Regions from separate parts of the Pseudomonas sp. GW-45 genome, predicted to be linked through region 1. Evidence: predicted binding sites of a transcription regulator. Region 1 holds the regulator's gene; the other holds the start of a gene.
What was found. Region 1 encodes FliA, which starts transcription of late flagellar genes. Its sites were predicted from a motif close to CTAAAGTTTNNNNNNNNNNNGCCGNTAA; they were not measured.

Region 1 (15,068 bases):
CCACTCGACGATTGGCCTTACGGCCCGCAGCAGTAGTGTTGTCCGCGACCGGCCTGAACTCACCATAGCCTACTGCAGCCAAACGGTCAGGATTGACTCCGCCAGTGGTCAACATACGTACCACACTGGCAGCACGCGCGGCAGACAACTCCCAATTGGTTGGATAGTTACCTGAACGCATGGGCACGTTGTCGGTAAAGCCTTCAACATGCACCGGGTTATCGTAGGGCGCCAGTATCTCGGCGATGCGGTCAACCAAGCCAAAAGCTGCGTCCAGCGGTAAAGCATCGCCACTGGGGAATAGCAGCCCAGAACTCAGTTCAATTTCCACCCAGAGTTCGTTGCCGCGCACCTCCAGATCGCCAGCTTGAATCAGATCGCCAAAGGCTGCCTGCATTGCCTGGGTAATATCCTGCAAAGCGTCACTGCCGCCGTCCTGCTGACCTGCTTGCGCGCCAGCGTCATCTTGCTTGCCAATACCACGCGGCTGTTCCTGACCAATCTGAATCGGATCTATCGATCGCTGCGGCTGATTGAATGCGCCCTCAAGCGTATCGGACAGGACTTTGTACTTGCCTTCGTTGACCGAAGAAATTGAATACATGACAACAAAGAAGGCGAACAGCAAGGTGATGAAGTCTGCGTAGGACACCAGCCAGCGTTCGTGGTTTTCATGCTCTTCATGGCGACGTCGCCGCATGCCGCTCTCCCCAGGTTCTGTCGACGCTAGTCGAGGAAGCCCTCGAGCTTCATTTCAATAGAGCGCGGATTCTCACCTTCGGCGATCGACAGCAAGCCTTCCAGCATCATTTCACGGTAACGCGACTGCTGCAGCACCACCGCTTTGAGCTTATGTGCTACTGGCAGTAAAAATAAATTGGCCAGCGCTACGCCGTAGATAGTCGCGACAAAGGCAACCGCAATACCCGACCCCAGCATGGACGGATCGGCCAAATTACCCATCACGTGAATCAACCCCATGACTGCGCCGATGATACCTATGGTCGGCGAATAGCCGCCCATACTTTCATAGACCTTGGCGGCCATCAGGTCGTGGTTTTCACGGGTCATCAGTTCGACCTCGAGAATACCGCGCAGCGCTTCAGGCTCGCTGCCGTCGACCAACAACTGCAGTCCTTTGCGGGCATAAGCATCAGGCTCCAGCTCGGCGATAGCCTCCAGCCCCAGCAGCCCATCCTTACGCGCAATGGTGCTCCAGTTGATAATTTGACCAATCCCTTCGCGCAAACGGTTTGAAGGGGGGAAAATAATCCAGCGCAAAATGACCAGAGCACGTTTAAAAACCGTCAACGGCGTCTGAATAAAAGCCGCGCCTAACGTCCCGCCAATCACAATCAGCGCTGCAGGCGCGTTTAAGAGCGCAGAAGCGTGCCCACCCTCTAGATAATTGCCACCCATAATGGCCACAAAGGCCAGAATGATGCCGATAATACTGAGAATATCCATCAGCCTATCTCTGCCAGATAACGCCCAATTTCATCCAGGCTGTAGATACCATCGGCCAAATTGGCCTTGGCTATCGCCATGGGCATGCCATAAATCACACAACTGGCCTCGTCCTGCGCCCATATGGAGCTGCCCGCCTGCTTAAGCATTCGGGCGCCTTCGCGGCCATCTGCGCCCATGCCGGTCAGCACGACCGCCAGCACTTTATCCTGGAAGGCTTTGGCCGCCGAACCGAAAGTAACATCAACACAGGGCTTATAATTAAGCCGCTCATCACCGGGCAGAATGCGCACCACGCCCCGACCATCCAGCATCATCTGTTTGCCGCCGGGCGCCAGCAGCGCTACGCCGGGACGGAGAACGTCACCGTCTTCCGCTTCTTTTACCGATATCCGACATAGCTTGTCGAGTCGCTCCGCAAAGGCTTTGGTAAACGCGGCGGGCATGTGTTGAATCAGCAGCAGAGGCGCTGGGAAATTACTCGGCAGCTGTGTCAGCACTTTCTGCAGCGCTACTGGACCGCCAGTCGAAGTGCCTATTGCGACCAACTTATAGCTGCGCTTGCGCGGCGCAGGGCTATTACGCGGCGCCGTTGCTGCCGGCTTGCTGACGGGAGAGGCGGTGTTACCGGCCACTGCGGCAGGTCGCGGCGCGCTACTGCCGAGATGGGGGGCTGGCTGCGCAGCCGGACTGGCGCTCAGGCCAAGCGAGCGGCGATTGGTGCGCGCCAACGCGTTGACGCGCTCGCAAAGCAACTGTCGCACCTTATCGGGATTGCGAGAAATATCTTCAAAGTTTTTTGGCAGGTAATCAGCGGCACCAGCATCCAGTGCATCCAGGCTGACGCGGGCGCCTTCATAGGTAAGCGAGGAAAACATGATGACCGGCGTGGGGCAGCGCTGCATGATCTGCTTTACCGCCGTGATGCCATCCATCACCGGCATCTCGTAATCCATAGTGATTACGTCCGGACGTAGCGACAGCGTCTGCTCGATAGCTTCTTTACCGTTGGTTGCCGTGCCGACAACCTGAATCTGCGGATCACCCGCCAGAATTTCGGTTACCCGGCGGCGAAAAAAACCCGAGTCATCAACCACCAGAACCTTGACCGCCATACCTTCTCCTGAACCCGCATCGCCATTCGGCGCAGCGCACCATGCGCCCATTTCCAAGTAACTCTTGCGAGCCACTTTCCCCGCCTACCGCGTCAGTTCAGCATGGCAACAGCCGTTGGCAGATGCGTCTGATACAGCATGGTACAACCTATCACACCCGTCGCGCGTACCGCTTAAGCAGACTGGGTATATCCAGAATCAAGGCGATACGGCCATCGCCGGTGATAGTCGCGCCAGCCATACCCGCCGTGCCCTGGAGCATCCGCCCGAGTGGTTTGATAACCACTTCTTCCTGGCCGACCAATTGATCAACCACAAAGCCCACTCGTTGCGTGCCGACCGAGACGATCACCACACTAGCCGCAGAATGATCGCTGGTATCTTGCACGCCTGGCATCAGCCAGCGCTTGAGATAGAACAACGGCAACGCTTTTTCGCGCACGATAATGACTTCCTGGCCATCGACGATATTGGTGCGCGACAAGTCGAGGCTATAGATCTCGTTAACGCTTACCAGCGGCAACGCGAACGCCTGGTTCGCCAACATGACCATCAAGGTTGGCATAATCGCCAGCGTTAACGGCACTTTGATGGCGATGCGCGAGCCTTGTCCTTTGGTTGATTCAATATTGATGGTGCCGTTGAGCTGGGAGATTTTGGTTTTCACCACATCCATACCCACACCACGGCCGGATACATCGGAAATTTCGGTTTTTGTAGAGAAGCCGGGCTCGAGGATCAGATTAAAGCACTCGGCTTCGCTCAGGCGATCCGCAGCGTCTTTGTCCATCATGCCTTTTTCGACTGCCTTGGCACGCAGCACATCTGGGTCCATACCGCGGCCATCGTCGACGATAGTCAGCAGAATATGATCGCCTTCCTGCTGCGCGGCCAATACGACTTTACCCGTACGTGGTTTACCCGCGGCCTCTCGTTCGTCAGGCAGCTCAATACCGTGGTCTACCGAATTACGCACCAAGTGAACCAGTGGATCGGCCAGCGCTTCTACCAGGTTCTTGTCGAGATCGGTTTCTTCACCAACCAGCTCTAGGTTAATTTCCTTTTTCAAGCTCCGCGCCAAATCACGTACCACGCGCGGGAATCGCCCAAATACTTTTTTGATCGGCTGCATGCGGGTTTTCATCACTGACATTTGCAGATCAGCGGTAACCACATCCAGATTACCAACCGCTTTGTTCAGTTCTTCATCGCCACTGCTTAAGCCCAGACGCACCAGTCGGTTGCGCACCAACACCAGCTCGCCAACCATGTTCATGATTTCATCAAGACGTGCGGTGTCTACGCGTACGGTGGTCTCAGCTGTGGGAGCAGCTTCTGCCGCTTGTGCCGGCTTTACGACACTTGGGGCGGCCACAGGCGCAGCTTGTGGCTTGGCAACAACTTTGGGCTGAGGCTTTGGCTCGGGCTTACTGTCTGCCTTGGCAGCAGGAACAGCAGCCGACGCAGAAATTGGGGTCACGTCTACAGCTTCTTTACCCGGTGCAGAACCTTTGCCATGCAATTCATCGAGCAGAGCTTCAAACTCATCGTCGGTAATTTTGTCAGCAGTGTCTGCGGCGCTTTGTGGCACAGACGCCTCAACAGGCGCGTCGTCTTCGATCTTGCCTGGCGCGCTGCCCTTACCGTGCAACTCATCCAGCAGCGCTTCAAATTCATCATCGGAGATATCGTCGCCGGAACTAGCGGTCGTGGTTGTGGCGGGGCCACTTCCAACTTGGCCACTGCCATGCAGCTCGTCCAGCAGAGCATCGAATTCATCATCGCTGATTTCATCACTGCCGGCGGTTGCTGACGCGGCCGGCTCGGCTGTTACAGCGGGAGTTGCATTGCCATGCAGCGCATCGAGCAATAGCTCGAACTCGTCATCGGTTATATCGCCATCACCGCTGGAGATACTTTCCACAGCAGCCAGAGCCGGTGCGGTCGGCGCAGCTGCAGCGACAGGCTCAACAATATCGGCACTGGCTGGTTGCGCTAACGCGGAAAGTGCAGCTAGCAAAGCTGGCGTGGCAGGGGTGAGTTCTTGTTGGTTGCGCACCTGATCAAACATACTGTTGACCGTATCCAGCGCCTGCAGAACTACATCCATTAAATCGGAGGTAACCGGGCGCTCACCCTTGCGCAGAATATCAAACACGTTCTCGGCTATGTGGCAGCAAGCTACCAGGGCATCGAGTTGCAGGAAGCCAGCACCGCCTTTAACGGTATGAAAACCGCGAAAGATAGCGTTGAGCAGATCCATGTCATCGGGACGGTTCTCCAGTTCGACCAACTGTTCGGACAACAGCTCGAGTATCTCACCTGCCTCGACCAGAAAGTCCTGGAGAATCTCTTCATCCGCATCGAAACTCATGCACCCACTCCCCTCGGGCGTGTTAACAGTAAACGGTAATGCGTTGGGCTAGTATCGCTGCTTGGGCGCAGTCCGCTGTTATTAGTCGCTAATCCGGAACCAGCAAGCCTGACTATTTCACAACTAGTCTGGCCGTTGCCGTCACACTCGGTGTCGGCGATTTTTTGCAGGAGTCAGAACCCCAGGCTGGACAAAAGATCGTCGACTTCGTCCTGCCCGGATACAACGTCTTCTCTTGTATCGGCATGAATTTGCGGACCTTCACCCCTGGGTGAGGTTTTTTTTGTCTCGCTGGCGGTTTCTGCGTGGTTGATGCCAGTAATTCGATCCACCTGGCCCGCCATGCGAACCAAGCTGAGCAAACTTTCTTCGACATCGTGCACTAGCGTAATGACGCGCTTGATCACCTGACCGGTAAGGTCCTGATAATCCTGCGCAATCAAAATATCGTTAAGATGGCCCGATACGTCATTGCTGGTATTTTCGGTTTTCTCAAGAAAGTCACCCATACGCTTATACAGTTCACGAAACTCATCGGCCGCCATCTCACGCCGCTGCAAACGCCGCCAGTCGCTACGCAAAGCCGCCGCTTCACCGCCCAGTTCAGATATCTTTGGCGCGCTGATTTCTACCAGGTCCATAGTGCGATTGGCTGCCTTATCGGTCAGCTGCACCACATAATCCAGGCGATCCGAGGCATCAGAAATTTTCGAGGTTTCAGTTTCATCACCCAGGGCGTGGGTGGTGTCTATCTGAAAGTTGACAATGGAGTTGTGCAACGCACGGGTGAGCTGCCCCACCTCATGATAAAGACCGCGATCACGGGCTTGATTTATTGCGTGAATCACCAATAGAGCTTCGGCGAAGTCACCCTGCTCCAGATGATCGACCAATTGGCGCGCATTGTCCTTGAGGGAATGTTCAAATTCCTGAGCAGTCGCCTGGCCGGGATCCTTACTTAACGCCATAACCTGTACCCCGGTTGATTATTATTTTGCTTGCACTCGCTCAAAAATCTTTTCGATTTTTTCTTTCAAAGCCTGAGCAGTAAAAGGCTTCACAACATAACCGTTAACACCCGCCTGGGCTGCTTCGATGATCTGGTCCCGTTTGGCTTCAGCGGTCACCATCAGCACCGGCAGGTGCTTCAGACGCTCGTCAGCACGGACTGCACGCAGCAGGTCGATGCCACTCATGCCGGGCATGTTCCAGTCAGTCACCAGAAAATCGAAGTTACCACTCTGCAGCATCGGCAATGCGGTATTGCCATCATCGGCTTCAGCCGTGTTGGTAAAACCCAGGTCGCGCAACAGGTTTTTGATAATGCGCCTCATCGTTGAAAAATCATCAACGATGAGAATTTTCATATTCTTGTCCAAGTCGACCTCCGTACAAACCAGGGAAAGTGCAGGCCTGCACCCCGAAAACCCATTGCAATGGCCAAACTAGCCGTATAAAGAAACTCTGAATAGCCTGCTGCTGCGCAACCGGTTGTTCACAATATCTTCAGTTTACAGCCATCAAAACAGGATCAGGCACAGTGCTACTATTTGCGCAATTCGAGCATTGTCCGGATGTTAGCGACAAAATCAATCATTTCGCCAACTTGATAGACGGGCGCGCAGTCGTGCGGCACATTGACTATGCAGCTGACTTACCCGCGACTCACTTACTCCCAACACCGCGCCGATCTCTTTGAGGTTCAGTTCTTCATCGTAATACAGCGACAGAAGCAGACGTTCCCGTTCAGGTAAACCGTCGATTGCTTCCGCCAACGCGCCGCGAAAACGTTCATCTTCCAGCCCAGAGAAAGGCTCGAAATCACCCTGTACATCGGCCGGCGCACCACTTTCCAACAGATCATCAAAGCTAAAGAGCTTGCTGCCCGCGGTGTCGTTGAGAATCGCGTAATATTCTTCAAGACTCATATCAAGTTCGGCAGCAATCTCGTGATCTTTAGCGTCGCGACCCAAACGAGATTCAACCGCGCGCATCGCATCACTGACCATGCGTGTATTTCGATGCACTGAACGTGGCGCCCAATCACCTTTGCGTACTTCATCAAGCATGGCACCACGGATGCGGATACCAGCATATGTTTCAAAGCTGGCACCTTTGCCGAAGTCGAACTTACGAGAAGCCTCTAACAGGCCAATCATGCCGGCCTGGATCAGATCATCAACCTGTACACTGGACGGCAATCGGCCGAGCAGATGGTAGGCGATGCGCTTCACTAGCGGAGCATATTGCTCAACGAGTCGATCCTGGTCATTCGCAGAACGTTGTGCTCGTGTATACATGCTTAGTCCGCCAGCCGATGCAATCATAGGCCTGAGCCGGTAGGCCGTACCAGACGTTCGACGAAGAATTCCAGGTGTCCGCGTGGATTGGCCGGTAAAGGCCATGAGTCCACCTTCTGCGCAATTGCTCTAATCGCCATGGCCGCTTTGCTGCGCGGAAAAGCTTCATAGACTGCACGTTGCTTCTGTACGGACTTGCGCACCGCTTCATCGAAAGGTACCGCCCCGACGTATTGCAGTGCTACGTCGAGAAACCGGTCAGTTACTTTAGACAGTTTAGCAAACACCATTCGACCTTCCTGCGGGGTGTTCACCATATTGGCCAGAATTCGGAAACGCGTCATGCCGTGATCACGATTTAGCAGTTTGATCAGCGCATAAGCGTCGGTAATAGAGGTAGGCTCATCGCAGACGACAACCAGTGCTTCCTGGGCTGCCCGCACGAAGCTAACCACCGAATCGCCGATACCAGCGGCAGTGTCGACAATCAGCACGTCGATATTGTCACCAACCTCGCTGAACGACTGGATCAGACCTGCATGCTGTTGGGGGCTAAGGTTAACCATATTCGCCGCGCCCGACGCCGCAGGCACGACGCGGATACCACCGGGACCGGGGATCATCACGTCGCGCAGATCACATTTGCCTTCCAGCACGTCAGCCAACGTAGCTTTGGGTTTTAACCCAAGCAATACGTCAACGTTGGCTAGCCCTAAGTCGGCATCCAACAGCACGACTCGGCGCCCCAACTCCGCCAGCGCAAGGCTGAGATTGACCGACACATTAGTTTTGCCGATACCACCCTTGCCGCCGGTGACTGCGATAACCTGAACCGGATGATTGCTACCCATCTACGTTGATTACCTTGAATTGTTGATTTCGCTTAGCTTGCCCGCTGGCCATGCATCATGCCGGCAAACACATCTGCCATCGCCTGATCTTCAGGCGCCTCATTACCCGCCATACTGACCGCGCGACTTACCAACTGGTGCCCTAGCGCACGATTGATATCGTCTGGGATTCGCTGGCCATCTGCCAGATAGGCTACCGGCAAACCCTGCTCCATAGCCAGCCCTAATGACTCACCCAGCGTTGCGGCCTCGTCGACTTTAGTCAGAACGCAACCACTGAGCCCACAACTTTTATAGTTGTGATAAGCCGCCTTCATGACACGGTACTGACTGGTTGCCGCCAACACCAACAATTTACGCACTTGCTGGCCCTGTTGCGCCAGTGCGTTCAGCTGACCGCGCAGATACGGGTCCTGCGCTTGCAGGCCGGCCGTATCTACCAACACTAAACGCTTACCGGAAAAATCAGCCAGCACATCCTGCAAGCTGTTCTGCTCATCAACTACTCGCACCGGCACGTCAAGAATGCGGCCGAGGGTACGCAGCTGTTCATGCGCGCCAATGCGATAGGTATCCATAGTCACCAGGGCCACATGCTGGCTACCGTGCTTAAGCACGTAACGTGCTGCCAACTTGCCCAGTGTGGTGGTTTTGCCTGCGCCGGTTGGGCCGACCAATGCGATAATACCGCCTTGGTCCAGCATATCTTCACGCAAAGTAGGAATGCGGTGCGATAGGTGCGCCAGTACCAGGCGCCAAGCTTGGCGGACGTCAGTCACGTCAGCGACCTGACTCAGTAGATTCTGGCAGATTTCTGCCGGCAAACCGATCTGTGTCAGCCGGCGCCACAAGCCAGCCTGTTTAGGCTGACGCTGGTTGAGTTGGCCCCAAGCCATACCGCCCAACTGCGACTCCAACATCTCACGCAACCCTGCCAGCTCGGCGCGCATAGCACTAAGCCCAGTACTTTCAGCCGCATCAGCGACAGGAGCTGCAGCACTCACCTTGCGCTGCACCGGCGGCTCTTCGCTTGGCTCTTGCACCAGACGATCAAGCAGGTCGCGCGCAACCGGCGAGCCTTGCTCGGCCGCCGCGCGCATGCTGTCCCCGAATAATTGACGGTTAACGGTTGGCTGATTACGCGAAACCATTTGGCCCACCTCAAGCTCGGCGCGGGCGGCAACAATGCGCTCTTGGGTCTTTTTCAGTTCCTGATCCAGCCCTGGCGTCGGCGGCGTGATGCGCGGCGCAACATAGTCCAGCGCTGCGGTCAGCTCTACCCCACCAGCCACACGGCGGTTAGCGATAATCGAGGCGTCAGCGCCCAGCTCATCACGCACCAGTTTCATCGCTTGGCGCATATCGGCGGCAAAGAAACGTTTGACTTTCATGGCTGACCTCATCAGTTACCGGTGCCCCGCGCATCGCGCCAGGCTGCGTTTAATCTGCGTTCTTGAGCCTTGGCTCAGTTCTGTCCGACCGTGGCGACTATGGTCACCTGCTTGCTGTCCGGAATTTCCTGGTAGGACAACACATGAGCTCCGGGGGCGGCGTAGCGGACAAACTTGGCCATCATCATCCGAATCGGCCCAGCCACCAGCAGGATCGCTGGCTTGCCCTGTACTTCCTGACGCTGCACCGCTTCTGACAACGAGCGTTGCAGTTTTTCTGCCATCCCGGGCTCCAGCAACATGCCATCATCGACACCCTGCCCAGCCTTCTGAAGACTCTGTAGCAACATCTGTTCCAACCTTGGCTCCAGAGTGATCACAGGCAGCTCGGAGTCAAGCCCCACAATGCTTTGCACGATCGAGCGCGACAGCGCAACGCGCACTGCCCCAATCACAGCGCCAGTATCTTGACTCTTGCCCGAGCTGTTAGCGATAGACTCAGCGATGGTCCGAATGTCGCGCACCGGCACCTGCTCCTGCAGCAGGCCCTGCAACACTTTGAGCAGATTGGAGACTGAAATAAGCCCTGGCACTAGCTCCTCAGCCAGCTTTGGCGAAGCCTTGGCCAGCACTTGCAGCAGCTGCTGCACTTCCTCATGGCCAATCAGCTCATGTGCGTGCTTGTGCAGAATTTGGTTGATGTGGGTGGCCACCACGGTGCTGGCGTCGACTACCGTGTAACCAAGCGACTGAGCCTGGTCTTTCTGCATCGGCTCGATCCATACCGCATCCAACCCAAAGGCAGGATCTTTACCCGCCAAGCCTTTGATTTCGCCAAATACCTGGCCTGGGTTGATTGCCAGCTCACGGTCTGGGTAAACCTCAGCTTCAGCTACGCCAACACCCATCAGCGTCAATCTATAGGCATTGGGTGCCAGATCGAGGTTGTCGCGGATGTGTACCGAGGGCATCAAAAAGCCCAAGTCCTGTGACAGTTTTTTACGCACGCCCTTAATCCGCGCCAGCAACTGCCCACCCTGGTTCCGGTCGACCAGCGGAATCAAACGGTAACCTACCTCCAACCCCACCATGTCGACCGGGGTGACGTCATCCCAGCCCAGCTCACGGGTTTCTGGCGACTGCACCGCTGGCGGCAGCGCCTGCTTGCGCTCAACCTCAGCGTCCTCTTCAACCTTGACCTGCTGTCGTTTGGCAATCACGTAGGCGCCACCGGCTGCCAGCGCACCCAAACCAATAAAGGAAAAGTGTGGCATGCCGGGAATCAGGCCCATGATGATCATGATCGCCGCGGCAATAGCCAGCGCCTTGGGCGAGGTGAACATCTGACGCTGCACCTGCGCGCCCATGTCTTCAGAGGTGGAGACCCGCGTCACCATAATGGCGGCAGCGGTAGACAGCAGCAGCGACGGAATTTGCGCCACCAAACCGTCACCAATGGTCAACAGCACGTAGATTTTGCCGGCTTCTGCGAATGGCAGGCCGTGCTGCGCCATACCGATGGCTAAACCACCAATCACGTTGATGAACAGAATCAGCAGACCGGCAACCGCGTCACCGCGTACGAACTTACTGGCACCGTCCATGGAGCCGTAGAAATCCGCTTCCTGCGACACCTCCATCCGCCGGGTCTTGGCCTGTTCCTGATCAATCAGACCCGAATTCAAATCGGCGTCGATTGCCATCTGTTTGCCAGGCATAGCATCCAGGGTGAAGCGAGCGCTCACTTCTGAGATACGCCCAGCACCCTTGGTAACTACCACAAAGTTGATAATCATCAGGATGGCGAACACCACCAGACCCACAACATAGTTACCGCCGATCACCACTTCACCGAAGGCCTGAATAACCTTACCCGCCGCGTCACCACCCTCATGACCATAGAGCAGCACCACTCGCGTAGACGCTACGTTGAGCGCCAAGCGCAGTAAGGTGGCGACCAGCAATATGGTGGGGAACACGGCGAAATCAAGCGGGCGCAAGGCGTAAGCGCCGACCAACAGCACCACCAAAGCCAGTGCAATATTGAAGGTAAAGAGCACGTCGAGTATGAAAGGTGGCACCGGCAACATCATCATGCCGAGCATCACCAGCAATAGAATAGGCACACCCAGACTGCCGTGGCGTAAGCCGGCTAGATTGGTCCGCATGTTACCCATCATTTGTGTGCGATCGACAGCCATTGCCCAGAGCTTCCCCAATCAATAATTTGACGCTATATGCGTGCTAACAGAGCCTACGCAAGAAGCGTTCCAGTTTAACGAAGGGAACGTCGACCGAGATAATGTCGAAGTGCCATACACCAAACCTGAAAACCAGTGCTATGCTTTGCTGGTGCTGTCACTCTGATACACTGCGCTAACAACAACGGCAACGGATGGCCCAGCTTTGAATGAGGCCATTGAGTAACCGGCAAACCTGCGTAAAGGCCTCGGAATCAGTTAACCGCGCAGTTTTTCCGGTCGAGACTCTGATAGACCGAAGCGCACTGAAAGACACTGCGAATAGCTAACAAGCGCTGTTATTTTCACGCATTTTCAATAGCCATACTCAGTGGTTCCTGGCCATCACAGAGAGAATTCATGCGCGTACTTGTTGTTTTGCTGCTCATCGTTACCGCGGCCCTGACTGGCTGCGAGACCCTATCTCAGCCTGACAGTCTGTTGGCACGCTCTAGCGAAGTATTAAAAAATCAGCGCCAGCGCCTGGCCGACCTCGCCGCCAGTTTAACGAGCGATCCCAAGGAGCAGGAACGCCACGCTGAGGTGCAAGCGCTGTTTGATCAAGAATATATAGACCCACTCACTGTCTACTTGCAGCGGCACGGCGAAGACTCGGACTACGCTCCCTATGCAGAGTTGGTCCGTGCCGAACGCAGCGAACGTTGCGGCGTGGTTGCCGCCCGTTATGCTCCACAGGATCCCAACGCTGCAACGCTACAACGCCTTAAGCGCGGCTATGTATTCTCTTGTCCTGCGGTGATTGATGCCTTCGCCCAACGGGTGAGCGCGGCGCAGTCGGCGGTTGCTACTCAAACTAACGCCACACCCGTTACGCCAACCGCCAAAGCCAACACGCCCGTCAGCCAACGCGCTGCCAGCAGCAATAACGCAAAAGATTGCTACCTGTTGTTTAGCATTAAAAACTTTCAGCAAGCTCAACCTTCCTGCTCTGCCGCTGCCGCGAAGGGCGATGGCAAAGCCCAGCATCACCTTGCGGTGATTGCACAAACAGACGGAGATCAGGCTGAGGCGCTGCGCTGGGCACGCGAGTCGGCTGGCCAGGGCGACGCCAACGGTCAGCTGTTACTGGCTCAACTACTCGCCGCACAAGATCAACAAGAAGAAGCCGCTACCTGGCTGAAGGCAGCAAGTGATCAGGACCAGCGCGAGGCCAACTTTTTACTGGCCCAGGCTTACCAGCAAGGCACGGGGCTCGCCAGGAACTTTCCGCAATCGCAGGTCCACCTGCATCGCGCCGCCAGCGCCGGTTATGTGCCCGCTATTTTGCAGCTGGCCAACCAGCAAAAAGGTTCAGCTAGCGCTCGTCATTGGCTGCGAGAGGCAGCAAAAAAGAACTCGGCCACCGCCCAATATGAGCTAGGCATGGATTATCTGCAGGGCACCAGTGGCGATACCGACCTGATAGAGGCTTACGTCTGGCTGAGCTTGGCGTTGGTTAACGGCGAAAAACGCGGCAAACGGCATGTAGAACAGCTATCGTCCCAACTCAGTCCGGAAGAGTTGACTCAGGCCCAAGGCCGCGTCCATTCTGGGCTTAACGGACTCTAGCCAAGGAATGCCCATGCTCCCGGTCAAGCCAGCAATCATGTTTCTGCTCAGCCTGCTGGTGTGCATCTTCATGTTTGGTACTTGGCTGATGTCCAGCTTGAATCTGGAGTACGCGCAAAATGCCATGGCTGAGTTGCGGCAGCGACAAATTACCGACACTTTCTACGCCAACCTGGACCGCATCAACGCCCACCATCGGCAGATGGAATACAACACTCATGGACTGGCCCGCACCGGCAGCCTGTTTGATAGCCTGGAGGACAACTCTGCGGTTACGGTGCAGCGCTTGCGCCAGAGCCTGCAACAGACGTTGCGAGACTTTCCCGATAGTTACGGCAGCAGCCTATGGTTCGCAGACGGCAGAACCGAGAAGGCGCTTTATGCCTATCGTCAGGAGAGCAACATTCTGGTCGAGGCCATTCCGGCAGCCGACCAGCAAATGATACGGCAGTGGTATCAGCGCCTGACTGAACTTGAGCAACAATCCAACAGCAATATCGATCCCGCCAATAACTGGATGCCCGCTTACTACAAAGCCAGCATCGACAGCGCCGTGATCAGCCACGCGGTTTTAATTTTCAACAACCAGCAACAACCCATTGGGTTAGCGATTACCGATTGGCGAGCGGAAGATATTGTGCGCACGGTCAGTCGGGTTGAGGTCACCCCCGGCACTTTCTCGTTTTTGCTGGATACCGAAAACCGCAATCTTTCCAGCCTCTCAGAAGCTAAAAATGTGGCGCAGGCGCAAGAGCTGATCAACGCTATCGTCGACCTGAATCTTTATGAACAACTGAAACCACAATCCACCACCCGAATACTCAGCACGCGTCAGCTCGCCTCACCCATGCAGCACCTGCAACTTGACTTAAGTCAGCGCGAATATGCGCTGTTCTTCTCTCGTACCCAGGCTGGCATGCTGTTCGGCATTGGCGTGCCTCAAGCCGAGATTGATGCGGTGCTGGAGCCTATGCGGCAAAGCAACTTCCGAATTGTTAGCCTGACCGGGCTGATACTGCTGCTGATCTCCGCTCTCATTCTTTATCTAGTGGCAGGCATCCTGCGCCAACTGCATAACCTCTACACCGACAGCCTGACAGAGCTACCTAATCGCGAGCGCCTGCTGGTTGATTTAAGAAAGCGTCGTACCGCGTCACTGATCCTGCTCAACATTGACTCTTTCAAAGAAATTAACGATTTTTACGGCCACGAATGTGGTGACCACGTCATTATCGAGCTAGCGGATGCACTGGATGACTACCTGGGGAGTCAGCCCGATTGGCAGCAAAGCCGCCTATATCGCATGCCCGCAGATGAGCTCGCCGTTTGGTTGCCAGGCGAACACAGCGAAGGACAACTGCAAAAGCAGATCAACCAGCTGCTCGAGTTCATCAGCGCACTGCGCATCACATGGCACAACCAGGATATACCCGTGAATGCCAGCCTGGGCGCTGCCAGCAGCGCCCAGCGCGGCAGTGAAGATCTGACCAGCGAAGCCCTGTTGCCTGGCGCAAACATCGCGCTGGAGCTAGCGCGCCTGCATAAAAACAATTACGTCATATACGATGAGCGCCACAAAGTTCGTGAAAGCTACGAGCAAAATTTGATCTGGGCCAACCGCTTGAAAGGGGCATTGGAAACAGGTCGTATCGTGCCCTTCTTTCAACCCATCATGGACCTCAAAACCAATCGAATTGAGAAGTTTGAGTGCCTGGTAAGACTGCTGGATGACCAGGGTGAACCCATCAGCCCTTCACAGTT
Region 2 (15,068 bases), 920 kb from region 1:
GGTGGTGGATAATTGTTTCTGTACCCCCGCACTGCAAAAACCCTTGTTGCTAGGTGCCGACATAGTCGTGCACTCGGCAACCAAGTACATCGATGGTCAAGGTCGTTGTCTTGGTGGCGTCGTTGCCGGGCGCAAAGAGCACATGCAGGAGTTGGTCGGTTTTCTGCGCACGGCAGGGCCCACGCTTAGCCCTTTCAACGCTTGGGTCTTTCTTAAAGGACTGGAGACGTTGCGCCTGCGGATGCGTGCCCATTGTGAGGCTGCGCAGGTCTTGGCCGAATGGCTTGATCAGCAGCCAGAAGTAGAACATGTGTACTACGCTGGTTTGCCGAGCCACCCTCAGCACGAGCTGGCGAAGTCGCAGCAATCTGCTTTTGGCGCGGTTGTCAGCTTTGAGCTCAAGGGTGGGCGCGAGGCCGCTTGGCGCTTCATTGATGCCACGCGATTGCTGTCGATTACTGCGAATTTGGGTGACAGCAAATCGACTATCACTCATCCGGCAACCACTACGCATGGTCGGCTAACGCCAGAAGCGCGTGCGGCTGCTGGGATTCGCGACGGCTTGATTCGGCTGGCGATTGGCCTGGAGGAGGTTGTCGATCTTAAGGCTGACCTGCAGCTTGGTTTGGACGCGTAGCGTTGAACTAATCATCTAGACAAATGCGATTGGCTTCACATTCAAGGCCGGCCGGGTTTTTACCCCGCCGGCCTTTGTTTTAGGGTTGTCTGTGCCGCAGGGATGGCGGTCCAGTGCTGCTGAAGTGATTTCCTTCAGTGCGGCAAGAGGTACTGATAAAACAAGCCCCTAATGATAAGGAGAGTCACATGCGTAAACTCGTTACTGCTTTGTGTTTGATCATGTCCTGCTATTGCATGGCCCCCGCATTCGCCGACGAAGTTAATCCTAGCCCGGCTGCACCTATGGTCAGCGTGAATATCAATACCGCCAGCGCAGATGAAATTGCCGAGGTGTTGCAGGGTGTAGGCGCCGCCAAGGCCCAGGCGATAGTGGATTATCGCGAGCAAAACGGTGATTTTACTTCAGTAGATGCCGTCTCCGCCGTTAAAGGTATTGGTCCAAGTACCTTAGCCAAGAATGGTGATCGCATCACATTGCAATAAGCGGTCTGGCATGCATGAAACGGCCCTACGGGGCCGTTTTTAGTTCACGCCTTGAGTTGACTGACTGAAAGCTTCAGCTGATGCGCCAACTTCGCAAGTTGATCGCTGGTTGCTGCGCTCTGCATGGTCTGATCAACCGTGCGCTCGGTCACATCGCGAATCTCCACAATACTCTGAGTAATGGCATCTGCTACCTGGCTTTGCTGCTCTATAGCTGAGGCAATCTCCCCGTTTCCGCGGTTGATCTGGCTGACTGCTCTGGCGATTTCGTGCAGTGAATCGCCAGCCTTGGCTACTTGGGCCACCGAGTCGTGGGTCAGGCCGGCACTGGCCTGCATATCTTTCACGGCTGCTTGAGTGCCGCTTTGCAGCGCTTCGATCATGCGCTGAATATCGTCAGTTGAGCTCTGTACCCGCTGCGCTAATGCCCTTACCTCATCGGCTACCACAGCAAAACCACGACCGGATTCACCCGCACGGGCTGCTTCGATTGCGGCGTTTAGTGCTAGCAGGTTGGTTTGCTCGGCAATACTGCGAATGACCCGTACTACGCCGCTAATGTCTTCACTATTGGCTGCCAAGGTCTGCATATGCTGGGTGCAACGTTCGATGCTAGTGGCCAGCCCGGTTATCGTTTTGCGCACCTGTTCTACCTGATCGCGGCCGCCGCTCGCCAGCGTGTCGGCTTGCCTCGATTGGTCGCGCGTCGCAGAGGTGTTGCCAGCGATATCTTGCACAGTGGCGCTCATTTCATTCACCGCAGCGGCAACCTGATCGGTTTCTCCCTGTTGTTGCACCATGCCGTCGCGTACCTGGCTCATCAGACCAGCCAGACTGCTTGCGCCTTGATCTAGCTCAAGTGAGGCTTGGCGAACTGCAGCAACCACTTGCTGCTGTGCCTGTTGCATAGCGTTGAATGCGGAAGCCATTGAGCCGACTTCATCGCGAGTCGTGACTTTTGCTCTTAACGTCAGGTCACCGGTTTGCTGCACCTGGATCATACTGTCACGCAAACTGAGAATGTGGCGGGTGATGAATAGAATCAGCAACTGAGACACCATGAGGACCAACAACATCAACCCCATGACCGCCAGCGCGTAAACTGGCGACCGTTCCAGGAGTAGATCAAGATAGTTTTGATGTTCTACCGCCAGAGCGCGTCCCCCCTGTAGCCAAACGCCTTGCACGCCAGCGGCTTGAGTTGCATGCAGGTCATTGGCTGCACGCCAGACTGGCGTCAAACTCTTGGTGCCTAGTTCAGCGGTGTCGTTTTTTAGCCAGTGCAGCCCCGGAAGCGAAGGGTTGGCGCCTGACTCGTCAGCAATCAACGCTTCGCCCAGCTCCATACGTTGAACCTGTATGCTGCCTTGCTCAACCCACACTGCCACCAGCACCAGCAACAAGGAGGCGATGAAGGCCACGCTGTTAACCGCCCAAAATTTGTACTTAAGTGGCAGGTGCTGAAGAAATCGCATGCGTGCTCCAAGTTTGCAGGGAAATCGGGGATTATTTGCAGCACGGGCGTGCGGCAACACCAAGTATGTCAAATACGCTCTCCTTATCGATTGATCCTGATCAAACTTGATCGCTCTATTCAGTGAAAGCAGGCCGGGGCAGCGCAGTTTTAGATCAGTTATACTCACGGCAATTTATCGAAAAGGCTTCCCATGACTAGCCCGCTGGTTCCACCGCTGATGATCGACCGCAACGCTGACCTGGCATCCTGGTGCGCACATTGGCTGACGTTGCCCTATGTTGCTGTTGATACCGAGTTTGTCCGCACCGAGACCTTCTATCCGATCGCTGGCCTTATTCAGATCGGTGACGGTAAGCGTGCTTATCTGATTGACCCGCTGGAAATAACTGACTGGGCGCCGTTGGTCGAGTTGCTACAAGCGCCGAATGTGGTCAAGGTTTTGCACGCATGCAGCGAGGATCTCGAGGTTTTCTCCCGCTTGTGTGGCGCCTATCCCTTACCGTTGTTCGATACGCAGCTGGCCGCCGCTTTTTTGGGTATGGACTTTTCCATGGGGTATTCACGGCTGGTCAGCGCGCAGTTGAATATTGACCTGCCTAAAGAAGAAACCCGCTCTGACTGGTTACAGCGGCCCCTGAGCGACGCGCAAATTGAGTATGCGGCGCGTGATGCGCAGCACCTGGCTGAGCTGTATGAGCTGTTGGCGCCGCGCATAGCCGAGGCCGGCGTTGAAGAGTGGTTATTCGCTGACACGGCTGAACAGGTCGCAGGCAGTGGCCAAGTGATTGACCCAGAGTTGGCTTATCAACAAGTGAAACAGGCTTGGCGGCTGAATCCGGCGCAATTGGCGATTCTGCAACGTTTGGCTTTTTGGCGTGAAACCGAGTCGCGTGAGCGTGATCAAGCGCGTAATCGCTTGGTACGCGAACGCGCGCTATGCCCATTGGCGCAACAACAGCCCGATAACTTGCAAGCCTTGTCCCGTATAGAAGACATGCATCCGCGCACGGTGCGTCATGATGGCGAGACCTTGCTGCAGCTTATTCGCGAGGGCCAGGCCGCCGATCCACAAGATTATCCCGAACGTTTGCCAGAGCCCTTGCCAGCAGCGGCTAACCGATTGCTTAAACTCATGCGCAAGATAGGTTCGGCTGAAGCGGAGCGGTTAAATATTGCTCCTGAAATAATGCTGCGCAAAAAGGTGATCGAAGCTATGTTGCGCACCGGTTACCCAAACGGGCCTTATTACTTGCCGGCGGAGCTCGTTGGTTGGCGTCGGGAGTTGCTGGGTGAAGCGCTGCTGAAAGTGGCTAACGCTGAAGCAGAGGAGCCAGTATGAAAGTGCTGTGTTCGATTTATCGCAGCACTAAAAAAATGGGTATGTACCTCTATGTGCCGCGCGAGAAAGGTTTGTCTGAGGTGCCTCCTGAGCTAATGAAATTGATTGGTCGGGCCGAGCATGCGATGGACATGATATTGACCGAAGAACGTAAGCTCGCGCAGGAAGATATCCTCAAGGTTTTGGCCAATTTGCGCGAGCAGGGCTACCATGTGCAAATGCCGCCGCAGGAGGATGACTACATCATGCATCTTCCGGATGAGCTTTTAACCCGCAACGACCCAATCTAAAGCCGCATCTCCCCTAAAAACTGCTTTTTTATATCCTGCTGTGCCAATTGGCCGCAGCAGGGTATCCAATCTGTAATTGACCCCAGCAAAACGCCAGACATATAGTACGCCTTACTTACTATATGTATTCGGTGCTTTTTGTGGATAAATCCTGGTTGCCCATCATCGTTGCCGATGTGAACCGCTTGGTGCGTAAAGCCTTTATTGCCAACCGTGAAGCGGATGGCTTGACGCAAGAGCAGTTCCGCACGCTGGTTCATCTTTCTCTGCGCGAGGGTATTCGTCAGGTTGAGTTGGCGGAAATCCTGGAGATCAAGCCGATTACTCTCACAAGGGTGCTAGACCAACTTGGCCAGGCGGGCTTGATCGAGCGCCGTCCTGCACCGAGCGACCGACGGGCTTATCAGCTGTTCTTGACGGATGCCGCTAAACCGCACCTGCAGAGCTTTGAGGTGCTCAACGACGAAATATCCCAGCGCATGACCGCCGGCTTGAGTGACGCCGACGCCGAGCAGTTGCTACGGCTGTTGCGGCATGTGCATGCGCAGATGGGTCAGTGACTTTTCTTTGTATAAATTGAAACGGAAGCCGTATTCATGACCGACTCTGCAGCAAGTCCAGACGCGCCAGCGCGCAGTAAACGTGGTCGCCGTTTGGTTTTACTGGTGGTGATGCCGCTGGTATTGCTGGCGACAGTAGTAGCTGTCTATCTGCATGGTGGGCGTTACGTTACAACCGACAATGCTTATGTGCGAGCCGACAAAGTGCCGATCAGTGCTGAAATTTCCGGTCGTGTTGAGCAGGTGCTGGTGGCGGAAAACCAACATGTTGCTGTGGGTGCCCCGCTGTTTCGTATTGACTCTGCGCCATTTGACATCGAGGTGGCCAAGTCTGAGGCGCATCTTGGTCAAGTCCGCGCCGATTTGGCTGCTTTACAGGCCAGTTACCATGAAACCCAGGCTCAGATGGTGTTGCGTCAGAGTCGCTCGGCCTTTAGTCAGAAAGAAGAGCATCGTCAGTCGAGGTTGCTGGATAAGCAGTACATTTCGGCAGCCACCTTTGATACCGCCAGACAGGCGAGTGACGTCGCAGCGCAGGAAGTGAAAGTGTTGGAGCAGGAGCTCAAACGCATGACTGAGATGCTAGGCGGCAGCGTTGACGCGCCCGTGGAGGTGCATCCCAGTTTCAAGGCGGCCCAGGCCGAATTGGATGATGCCTTGTTGAATCAGCAGCGCACTTTGGTCCGCGCATCCATTCCGGGCGTAGTGAGCAATTTACCTAAGCCAGGCCAGTACGTTTCTGCTGGCAGCATGGCATTAGCGCTGGTGGGATCAGATGCGCCCTGGGTTGAGGCCAATTTTCCGGAAACTGATCTGACTTATGTACAACCGGGGCAGGAGGTTGAAGTACGTATCGATATCTATCCTGACCGGGTTTGGCACGCGACAGTGGAAAGCCTCAGTCCGGCGACTGGTTCCGAGTTCTCGGTAATACCGGCGCAGAACGCAACAGGCAACTGGGTAAAAATAGTGCAGCGGGTGCCGGTGCGTATTCAGTTGCAGATGGAGGAGGGTGGCCCACCGCTTTTGGCCGGGCTGAGTACTGAGGTCGAGATCGACACCGGGCATCGCCGCCAGCTATCCGATTTGCTGTGACAAGCATGTCATGAGTGCCGAAATCACGCCCAGTGCGAGCCCTGCTCAGCGTTTACTGATTACCCTGTCAGTGATGCTGGCGACCATTATGCAGGCGCTCGACACCACCATTGCCAACGTGGCGTTGCCGCATATGCAGGGCGCCATGGGAGCTACTCAGGATCAGATATCCTGGGTACTCACCTCCTATATTGTGGCAGCCGCTATCTGTATGCCGCTTACCGGGATTCTTAGCGCTCGCCTGGGCCGTAAACGCTTGTTTATGGGTGCGGTAATCGGGTTTACCTTGTCTTCGATGCTTTGTGGTGCAGCGCAAAGCCTGGAGCAGATTGTCATGTTTCGCTTGTTGCAGGGTGTTTTTGGCGCCTGCCTGGTCCCGTTATCGCAGTCGGTGTTGCTGGATACTTATCCGCCCGAAAAACACGGCTCGGCGATGGCCCTCTGGGGTGTCGGCGTGATGGTTGGCCCTATTCTCGGTCCTTCGCTCGGAGGGTTGCTGACCGAGTATTACAGTTGGCGCTGGGTGTTTTATATCAATCTTCCGCTGGGAATATTGGCCTGGTTTGGATTGGTGGCATTCCTGCCGGAAACTGAGACCAATAATACCCGCCGTTTTGATCTGCTCGGTTTTTTGCTGTTGGCGCTGGGTATTGGTGCGTTGCAGATGATGCTGGACCGAGGTCAATCTCTTGATTGGTTTGCCAGTCGTGAGGTCATTCTTGAAGCACTGTTAGCCGGGCTGGGCTTCTATCTATTCATTAGTCATATTCTCACTAGCAGACAGCCCTTCATGGAGCCCGCGATGTTTCGAAATCGCAACTTCAGTGTTGGGCTTATCTTTATCTTCATCGTCGGTATTATTCTGTTGGCTACCATGGCGCTATTGCCGCCGTTTCTACAAAACCTGTTGGGTTATCCGGTGGTTGATGTCGGCATGCTACTGGCTCCGCGTGGGGCGGGAACCATGGTCGGTATGCTATTGGTAGGGCGTCTGTCAGGGCGTGTTGATGAACGGCTAATGATAGGCGCAGGCCTGCTGCTGACGTGTGGTTCGCTCTGGGAAATGAGCGGTTTCAACCTGAATATTGCCGCCTTCGATGTGGTGCGTACAGGGGTTGTTCAAGGCCTGGGGTTGGGTTTGATCTTTGTGCCGCTGTCTACCTTGACCTTTTCTACTCTGGCGCCGAGCTATCGTAACGACGGTACCGCGCTTTTTAGTCTGGTGCGCAATATTGGCAGCAGTATCGGCATTTCCGTCGTCGTGACTTATCTAGCGCAGCGCACCCAGATCAACCACGCAGCTTTTGCCGACTATATAAACCCCTTTAGCCTCGCACTGCGGCATGCAACGGAGCTGGGAGCGTACGATATTCAATCTACTGCTGGCCTAGCGGGATTGAATCGAGAGCTTAATCGACAAGCGGCTACTTTGGGATACTTGCAGGATTTCCGCTTGATGATGTGGATCGCGCTCTGTGCTTTCCCGCTGCTGTTCTTGTTACAGCCGAGCAACCGGCAGCTGCGGAACGCTGCGGTTGTCACGGAATAAATTAGTTATGTGCTTACCAATCGCGCTGCATATTTTTCACCGAAATTTGTTCGTTTAGCGTCCAGTAGTCGTAAAGGATGCCAATACCAAACAAGCCAACAGTGAAGAAGTAGATGATGGCGCTGATCCATTTGCCCATGTAGAGGCGGTGAGCGCCAAAAATACCGAGAAAGGTCAGCAGAATCCAGGTCAGGTTAAAGTTGATTGGACCGGTGCGGAACCGTCGATCAGCGGTACGGTCCATCGAAGGGATGAGGAAAAGGTCGACAATCCAGCCTATGAAAAAAAAGCCCAGCGTGAAAAACCAAAGTGTGCCAGTAACAGGTTTGCCATAGTAAAAACGATGAGCCCCCATGAAGCCGAATATCCAAAGTAGATATCCGATTGCCTTGCTGTGTGTGTCCGAATAGGCCATTGGGTGTGCTCCTCCGCTCCATCAGTTGGTTGTGTAATACTCGTCATAGACCATAAATGATTCAGGGAGTGCCTGCTACGTGGCAAATAAAAGTGCGAACTGGTTCAAGCAAACGGCAACGACGGCCAATCCATTACGGCGCCAGCGCCTGCGGGTGGGCGTAACGGGGCTCAGTGGCGCGGGCAAAACCACCTTTATTACCAGTTTGATCAACCAGCTGGAGAACCATCAAAAAGGCCTGCTGGCCCAGCTTTCCCCCTTTGATCGTCTTGACTCAGTGCGCTGGCGTCGGGACGACATCAAGCGACCCTTCCCTTATTTGGAATCCCTGGCTGCGTTATCCGCAGAGCCGGCAGCGTGGCCGGAGTCAACCGCCGACTTATCGCGGGTCTTGTTGGATCTGCGCTTCAAGCCGCGGGGGCTGCTGGGTAAACTGCAGGGGGCTAAAGAAGTCAGCATCGAAATTCTCGACTATCCAGGCGAATGGTTGTTGGATTTACCCTTGCTGAATATGAGCTACGGCCAATGGTGTGAGCAGATGGCGCAGTGGCTAGGCCAACCGCCACGGGTTGAGCTGGCCTCGACGCTACATGAGCGCTTGCAAGCCATCGATCCCACAGCTGACGCAGACACGCAGGAGCTCGCTACACTGGCCGATCATTGGGCAAAATTTCTGCAGCGCTGCCGCAGCGAGGCAGGGTTGTCTCGTAACCAGCCTGCGCGCTTCCTGCAGCCGGGCAGTGACGTAGCCGCCGAGATGTTGCATTTTGTGCCTCTGTTGCAAGCCAACCAGCATACGGCTGCGCCAACCGGCAGCTGGTGGGCGGTGTGCGAGGCTCGGTTCAATTATTATCGCGATTTCATAGTGCGCGGCTTTTACGATGAGCATTTCCGGCATCTTGATCAACAGGTGCTGTTGGTCGATATGCTCAGCCCTATGGATGCCGGTCAAGCTGCTCTAGCGGATTTGAAGGACGCCATGGAGGCAGTGCTTGAGAGCTTTCATTACGGCCAAAACGGTTTTCTTGCCCGTTTACTGCGCTTCCGCCCGCGGATTCGTCGGCTGGCGTTGTGTGCCACCAAGGTCGACAAAGTAGGCCCGCGGCAACAGCGAGCGGTACAGCAGTGCCTTGAGGATTTGATGGTTGATCGGCTAGCTGACGTTCGTCACGGCGGCGTTGAAATAAAGGGCCTTCCGTTGTCGGCGATCCGTGCAACCCGGCAGGAAGGCGAAGCCTTGGTGGCGGGTCTGCAGGGGAAAACTGGCTGGGTGCGTTATCAGCCAGGTGACATCCCCGAGCATTTGCCGCAGTCACTCGAGGTCAATAGTCCTGAGCTGCTGCCGTTAAGACCGCCACCGGGATTGCATCGTAATGAGCCCTTTCCACATTACCGTATGGATGATCTGGTGGCCTGGATGCTAAAAGGGCAAAGACTGTGAAAGGCGATAGCAAAACCCGCATCCTCGACAGTTGGGAGTTGCCCAAAGAGGCCAGTGATGCCCGCATAACCGAGCTGCTGGGAGACGTAGACGAGTTGCAGCTAAACGCCTCTGCAGCAACCGAGGCACCGCTGCCCGGTACCTTAAATGCGCCGCCACAAAGCCGTTGGCCAGGGCGGCTGCTGAAGCTCGGCGTGCTAATTGCGTTGGGCGGTGCCGGCTTGGAATGGGGTCAGTGGGCCTGGTCTAGTTGGCAATGGCATCCGCTTGCGGGTGGGTTGGTTGCCGGTGCCGGTGCGCTGCTTGGTGGGGTTGGTTTGTTTGCCCTGCGTGATTTGCGCCGTCAGCGTCATCGCCTCAGTGAGCTTGAACAGTTGCGTAGTGAAATGCAGGCAGCTTTACGTGATCCGCGCCAACGTTTGGCGGTCGATTGGCTCGATCGGTTGGCTGAGGTCTACGCAGATACGCCACTGGCGCCTAGGCTGCGCGCAGTCTGCGGCGATTTGGACGCCGCTCACGAAGCAGAGGAGGTGTCCCGGCGGCTCAACGTGCAGTTTTACCAAGCCATCGATCAACAGGCACGGCAAATAGTGCGCAATGAATCGATTGGCACCGGTGTGCTGGTGGCTTCGAGTCCTTGGGTGTCGGTCGATTTATTGCTTGTAGTGTGGCGTAACATCCGCATGATGCAGCGCGTTGCGGTCTGTTACGGACTGCCGATTGGCCGCGTTAGCCGCTGGCGTCTGGCTCGCCATGTGTTGCGTAATATCGCTCTGGCGGGCGGCACCGAAATGGCCATGGGCGCATTTAGTGACTCACTCCTGTCGGGGCTACTGGAAAAACTGGCAGCGCGTATAGGGCAGGGCATGGGTATTGGTTTGTATAGTGCTCGTCTTGGGCATTTCACGCTAGATTTATGCCGCGCGGTGCCACTGTCTGAAACAGGCGCATTGTTGGAAGACAACAAAGGCATTATTAGAGCCATGAAGGAACGGTTGGGACGTACAACGGATGACAAGTTATAAATCACGGCGACGTTGGCTAGCGGAACGCTGGCTTGCCGAGCGACAAACAGTATTGAGTGAGAAGTGGCAGGTTTTTCAACAGCAGTTTGTGCCCGCTAGCTGGCCAGAACGCATGGCTGCCGTTGCCTCAATCGCCGATGGAGACGTCAGTGGCTGGCAGCCAAGGGCTGGATCCAGTAGCGCGGAGCTGCGCATTTGGGTTGATCAGCTGCCGTTGTTTCAGCGTCAGTGGTTGGCTTCTTTACTCGGGGCTTCGAGAGCGGGCAGCAATACACTGGTCGATGCTATCGAACGGCAGCAGCTTGATTGGCGCAGCCAGCTGAATCCACTGAAAAGCCATCGGGAATACGCTGCACAACTGGTCGTCCTGGCGGCTGAAATGGATTGCGAGGTGGCCGCAGAAACCGCCTATCTCGACAATGAACGGCGTATTTTTATTGCCCTTGATGAGCAGCTTTTTGCCTCATTGCCTATGCGCTTGCGTAGCCAACTGGCCAATGAGCACCGCAGCGGACATGGCTATTACGTGGTGTGGTGGTACGAACGGCTAATGGCACGCGCGGGCATGCCTGATTTTGAACTAACGGATTTAAGCGATGCAGACTGGCCGGATATGCCCCCTGCGTGGCTGGCTATCGGTTGGCTCTGTGGCCTGCGCTTACAGCCCAAAGTCTGATATGGCCCTGTATACAGGCCGGCTATGTTGCTGCGCCACACTAGGGCCACCCTCCGGCGTTCGTTTACTATGCAGGGCTGTTTTTCTCAGGATACCGACATGAATTTTGCTGAAATCTTGGAGGCCTTCGCGGTCTCCGCCGACAATAGCGTCACCATTCCTACCGATTGGGGGCAGGGTCGTGCAGGTTACGGCGGCCTGGTGGCTGCTTTGGTCGTCGCCGGTATGCGCGCCAAGGTTGCCGATGGCCGCCCGGTACGTTCGTTAGCAATCACCTTTGTGGGCCCGGTAAAACCGGGCGAAAGTATGTCAGTCGAGGCTGAGGTACTACGCGAAGGTAAGGCGGTAAGCCAGCTACTTGGCCGCGCAGTGCAGAATGGCCAGACCATGTGCATTATCCAGGGCAGTTTTGGCGCCGGACGTGAATCAAGCGTTGATGTTGCAGCCGAGCCGGCTCCCGCAGCGCCTAACCCAGAAACTTGCCAGCGCATGCCCTTTATCGAGGGTATGAACCCTCCTTTTATTCGTTATTTTGATGTGCGTTGGACCTTCGGCGATTACCCCTGCACAAACAGTCGCAAGCGAGAAATGGGTGGCTGGATGCGTTTTGATGAAAAGTTTGACGCCTTTGACTCAGTACATTTGGTTGGCTTGGTTGATGTATGGCCACCTGCGGTGCTGCCCCATCTCAAAGAGCGTGCGCCTGCGAGCTCAATAACCTGGACCATCGAGTTCGTGCAGCCGCAACCAGTATTAGGTGAAGAAGGCTGGCTGCTATATAACGCCAAAATTGAGTACGCACGTGACGGTTATGGCCACATTGCAGCCATGGTTTGGAGTCAGGCAGGCGAGCTGGTTGCTATCAGTAGACAAACAGTCGCTGTATTCGGCTGAACAGGCGTACCGGGCGAGCTATCAGCCCCCCGGTTTCACCGCAACCAAGGTAGCCCGCATTGGCGCCGGGTGGCCTTCCAGGGTTTTGCTCGAGTCATCAGGCTGCAGAAAGTCTGGCAGCGACTGAAACTGCATCCACTCGGTACTGCGCTGCTCCTCCACGCTAGTACGATTCAGGTCTACACAGCGGATGTTGACGAACCCAGCGCGGGCAAGGAATCGCTCCAGCATGGCTACTGATGGCAGAAACCAGACATTACGCATCTGCGCGTAGCGGTCCTCTGGCATCAAGCATTGATTTACATCACCTTCGATCACCAAGGTCTCGAGTACCAGCTCACCGCCGGGGCGCAAACATGCTTTTAGCTGCAGCAGATGATCAATAGGCGCGCGTCGGTGGTACAGAACGCCCATGGAAAACACGGTATCAAAAGCATTGCTGGGCTCCGGTAGAGCCTCTAGGGTGAAGGGCAGTTGCCAGACTGGAGCGTCAGGCAAATAACGCTTAACTGCTTCAAACTGATTGAGAAATAGCAGATTTGGGTCCACGCCAATAACCATGTTGGCACCGGCTTGCCACATGCGCCACATGTAATAGCCGTTGCCGCAGCCGATATCCAGTACCCGGCGTCCGCGCAAATCGATATGCGGTGATACCCGTTGCCATTTCCAGTCCGAACGCCATTCAGTGTCTATGTGCACACCAAACAGATTGAACGGGCCTTTGCGCCAGGGATGTAAGCCGTGCAGGCCTTCTTGCAACTGAACCTGTGCTTCCTCGCTGATTGCCTCTTTGCTATGCAAGCAAACACTCTCAGTCAAGTTTGCATCGACGCGGCTTAAGCTGGGTAGTTTGGCTAAACTGGCTTGCCAGCGCGCCAGATCGCCATGCTGTTGGCTATCTAGCAGGCGCTGCTCTAGCCCTGAAGCAATAGGCTGCCGCCATTTAGCCAGCGGCCCGTCTTCAAGGCAGTCGAGAAATGCAGAATAATCAATCATGTGTGAGCAATCATTGAACAAAAGTTGAGACATTGAAACCAAGTGTGACTGTGCGAAAACCCGGCCTCTCGCAAGCGTTGCTGATGCTGCTCCAGTGTATCGGGCAGCATAACGTTCTCAATAGCACTGCGTTTTTGAGCAATCTCCAGCTCGCTGTAGCCATTGGCGCGTTTAAACGCATAATGCAGTTCTTCAAGGCTTTTTTGCGTATTGGCGTCTGCGAAGTTGAGCTTTTCCGACAGAATTAACACGCCGCCTGGCAACAGTGCCTGCCGAATCAAGCTTAGGAGTTTGAGGCGCTCTTCTGGCTTGACGAACTGCAACGTAAAGTTGAGCACCACTACCGAGCAAGCTTGCAGGGGGTAACCAACGATGTCACCGGTGACCACCTGCGCAGGAAGGGCCTCTTCAATCATGGCGTCCTGAGCAATCAGGTATTCCCGGCAACGCTCAACCATAGCTTCAGCGTTGTCGATGGCAATAATGTGGCAACCCTCGCTGCTGACATGTCGCCGCATGGACTGGGTAGCTGCGCCGAGGGAGCAACCCAGGTCATATATTATCGAGCCGGGTTGAGCATATTGGCTCGCGATCAGCCCGATGCTCTCTATAATGGTGGGGTAGCCGGGTACCGAGCGTTTAATCATGTCGGGAAAAACCCGCGCGACTTTCTTGTCGAAGGCGAAGTCTGCCACCTGACTGAATGGGGTGGCGAAAAGGTTGTCTACGTCGGTCATGCGTGGATCCAGAAGGCAGAAACGAGCGGGATATTCTATCGTAACTCGGGCTCCTTGACAGGGACCGTAAATGATTGCTTGACTGACAGATATATGTCGCCTGTTGAATTGAAGTCAAAGTTATGACTTTGCTCTATCATGTTGACGTTTTATCGCGTATTTTTTGGCAGAATACTGCGACAGGGTTCTTTTTATAGCTGTCGTGGTGGCATAATGATCGCAGTGAAAATCCCTTATGGTCAGCAAATTGGTCGTTCGGGCAGTGCAAAAAAATCAAGCAACGGATAGCGGAGTTTCGCTCTTGAAAAAGTGCTGTCGAAGCTCACAGGAAAATGAGGAAAGGGTATGGCTGTTAAGCGCCAAATAGTCATGGGAGCTGCATCATTGGCAGCTCTCTACGTCGGAGTCACCAATGCGCTGGGGCTAGGCGAGATGCAACTCGACTCGGCGCTGAACCAGCCACTGAGTGCAATCATTGTTTTGCAAGGCGCAGAAGGACTTTCGCCGGAGGATGTACTGGTTTCTCTAGCGGATAGTGCCGCCTTCGACGAGGCCGGCATCGAACGCCCCTACTTCCTTACTGACCTGCGCTTCAAGCCAGTTATGCAGGGCAATAAGCTCGCCATTCAGGTCGACTCCAGTCAACCGGTGCGCGAACCTTATCTGAACTTCCTGGTGGAGCTGCGTCGTCCTAGTGGTCGTCTGCTGCGCGAGTACACTCTGCTGCTGGATCCGCCGTTGTATGGCAATAATGCGCCGGCGCCAGTCCAAAGCATGGCGCAGTCCGCGCCGCCAGCCAGGGTGCAGTCTACTAACCGTGCCCCGGCACCGGTTGCGGCACCAGACGCGCAACCCTTGCCAACGCTGGAGCCGCAAAGTGGCGCTAAGCAGTACGTTACCGTGTCTGGCGACACGCTGTGGGATATCGCCCACCGTACACGCCCGGCCGACAGCGCCAGCATTCCCGATACCATGGCCGCTATCCATGCACTGAACACGTCTGCTTTCGTTAATGGTGACCGCGACCGTCTCAAGCTCGGCCAGACTTTGACGCTACCGACTGCAAATCAGTTGGGTGTTATTGAAACTGAGTCTACCGCTGCGCAAAGCTCTCCAGAAAATGTGCCCACGCCAAACGTGGCTGCGGACAGCCAATCGCTGCCCAATGAAAGCACACAGATGCCTCTGACTGACGCTGAAATGGCGGCGGCAGCCACTGCTGAGGCTGATGATGAACGCGGTCAGCCGGGTAACGTTCAAGCGACTGACGATGCAAGCGCGCAGGATCAGCAAGCGCGTTTACGTATCGAAGAAAGCGAAGTCACTGCCACTCAGGCTAATTCCGCCGAGTTACTTAGCCGACTGACTGATCTGGAAGGCCGTTTTAACGCGCTACTCAGTGAACTGGATGATCGTGATCGTCAGATTGCCAGCTTGCAAGCCGAGCTC

Region 2: the regulator FliA is predicted to act here: its motif matches at 2,681-2,708, upstream of AC1XYH_RS08570 (methyl-accepting chemotaxis protein).

Annotation. Positions count from the first base shown of each region.
Region 1 covers NZ_CM167674.1:944,670-959,737, reverse strand. Annotated here, with positions in the region: gene motD (flagellar motor protein MotD) at 1-700, opposite strand, end outside; gene AC1XYH_RS04335 (flagellar motor protein) at 727-1,467, opposite strand; gene AC1XYH_RS04330 (protein-glutamate methylesterase/protein-glutamine glutaminase) at 1,467-2,582, opposite strand; gene AC1XYH_RS04325 (chemotaxis protein CheA) at 2,734-4,956, opposite strand; gene AC1XYH_RS04320 (protein phosphatase CheZ) at 5,130-5,924, opposite strand; gene AC1XYH_RS04315 (chemotaxis response regulator CheY) at 5,946-6,323, opposite strand; gene AC1XYH_RS04310 (RNA polymerase sigma factor FliA) at 6,546-7,280, opposite strand; gene fleN (flagellar synthesis regulator FleN) at 7,280-8,107, opposite strand; gene flhF (flagellar biosynthesis GTPase FlhF) at 8,140-9,498, opposite strand; gene flhA (flagellar biosynthesis protein FlhA) at 9,573-11,699, opposite strand; gene AC1XYH_RS04290 (tetratricopeptide repeat protein) at 12,099-13,307, shown strand; gene AC1XYH_RS04285 (EAL domain-containing protein) at 13,321-15,068, shown strand, end outside.
Region 2 covers NZ_CM167674.1:1,869,095-1,884,162, reverse strand. Annotated here, with positions in the region: gene AC1XYH_RS08580 (O-succinylhomoserine sulfhydrylase) at 1-637, shown strand, start outside; gene AC1XYH_RS08575 (ComEA family DNA-binding protein) at 826-1,122, shown strand; gene AC1XYH_RS08570 (methyl-accepting chemotaxis protein) at 1,167-2,597, opposite strand; gene rnd (ribonuclease D) at 2,790-3,938, shown strand; gene AC1XYH_RS08560 (YcgL domain-containing protein) at 3,935-4,228, shown strand; gene AC1XYH_RS08555 (MarR family winged helix-turn-helix transcriptional regulator) at 4,369-4,788, shown strand; gene AC1XYH_RS08550 (HlyD family secretion protein) at 4,825-5,883, shown strand; gene AC1XYH_RS08545 (DHA2 family efflux MFS transporter permease subunit) at 5,894-7,432, shown strand; gene AC1XYH_RS08540 (NINE protein) at 7,446-7,847, opposite strand; gene AC1XYH_RS08535 (YcjX family protein) at 7,927-9,288, shown strand; gene AC1XYH_RS08530 (TIGR01620 family protein) at 9,285-10,313, shown strand; gene AC1XYH_RS08525 (hypothetical protein) at 10,300-10,989, shown strand; gene AC1XYH_RS08520 (acyl-CoA thioesterase) at 11,089-11,883, shown strand; gene cmoB (tRNA 5-methoxyuridine(34)/uridine 5-oxyacetic acid(34) synthase CmoB) at 11,905-12,882, opposite strand; gene cmoA (carboxy-S-adenosyl-L-methionine synthase CmoA) at 12,879-13,619, opposite strand; gene AC1XYH_RS08505 (type IV pilus assembly protein FimV) at 13,965-15,068, shown strand, end outside.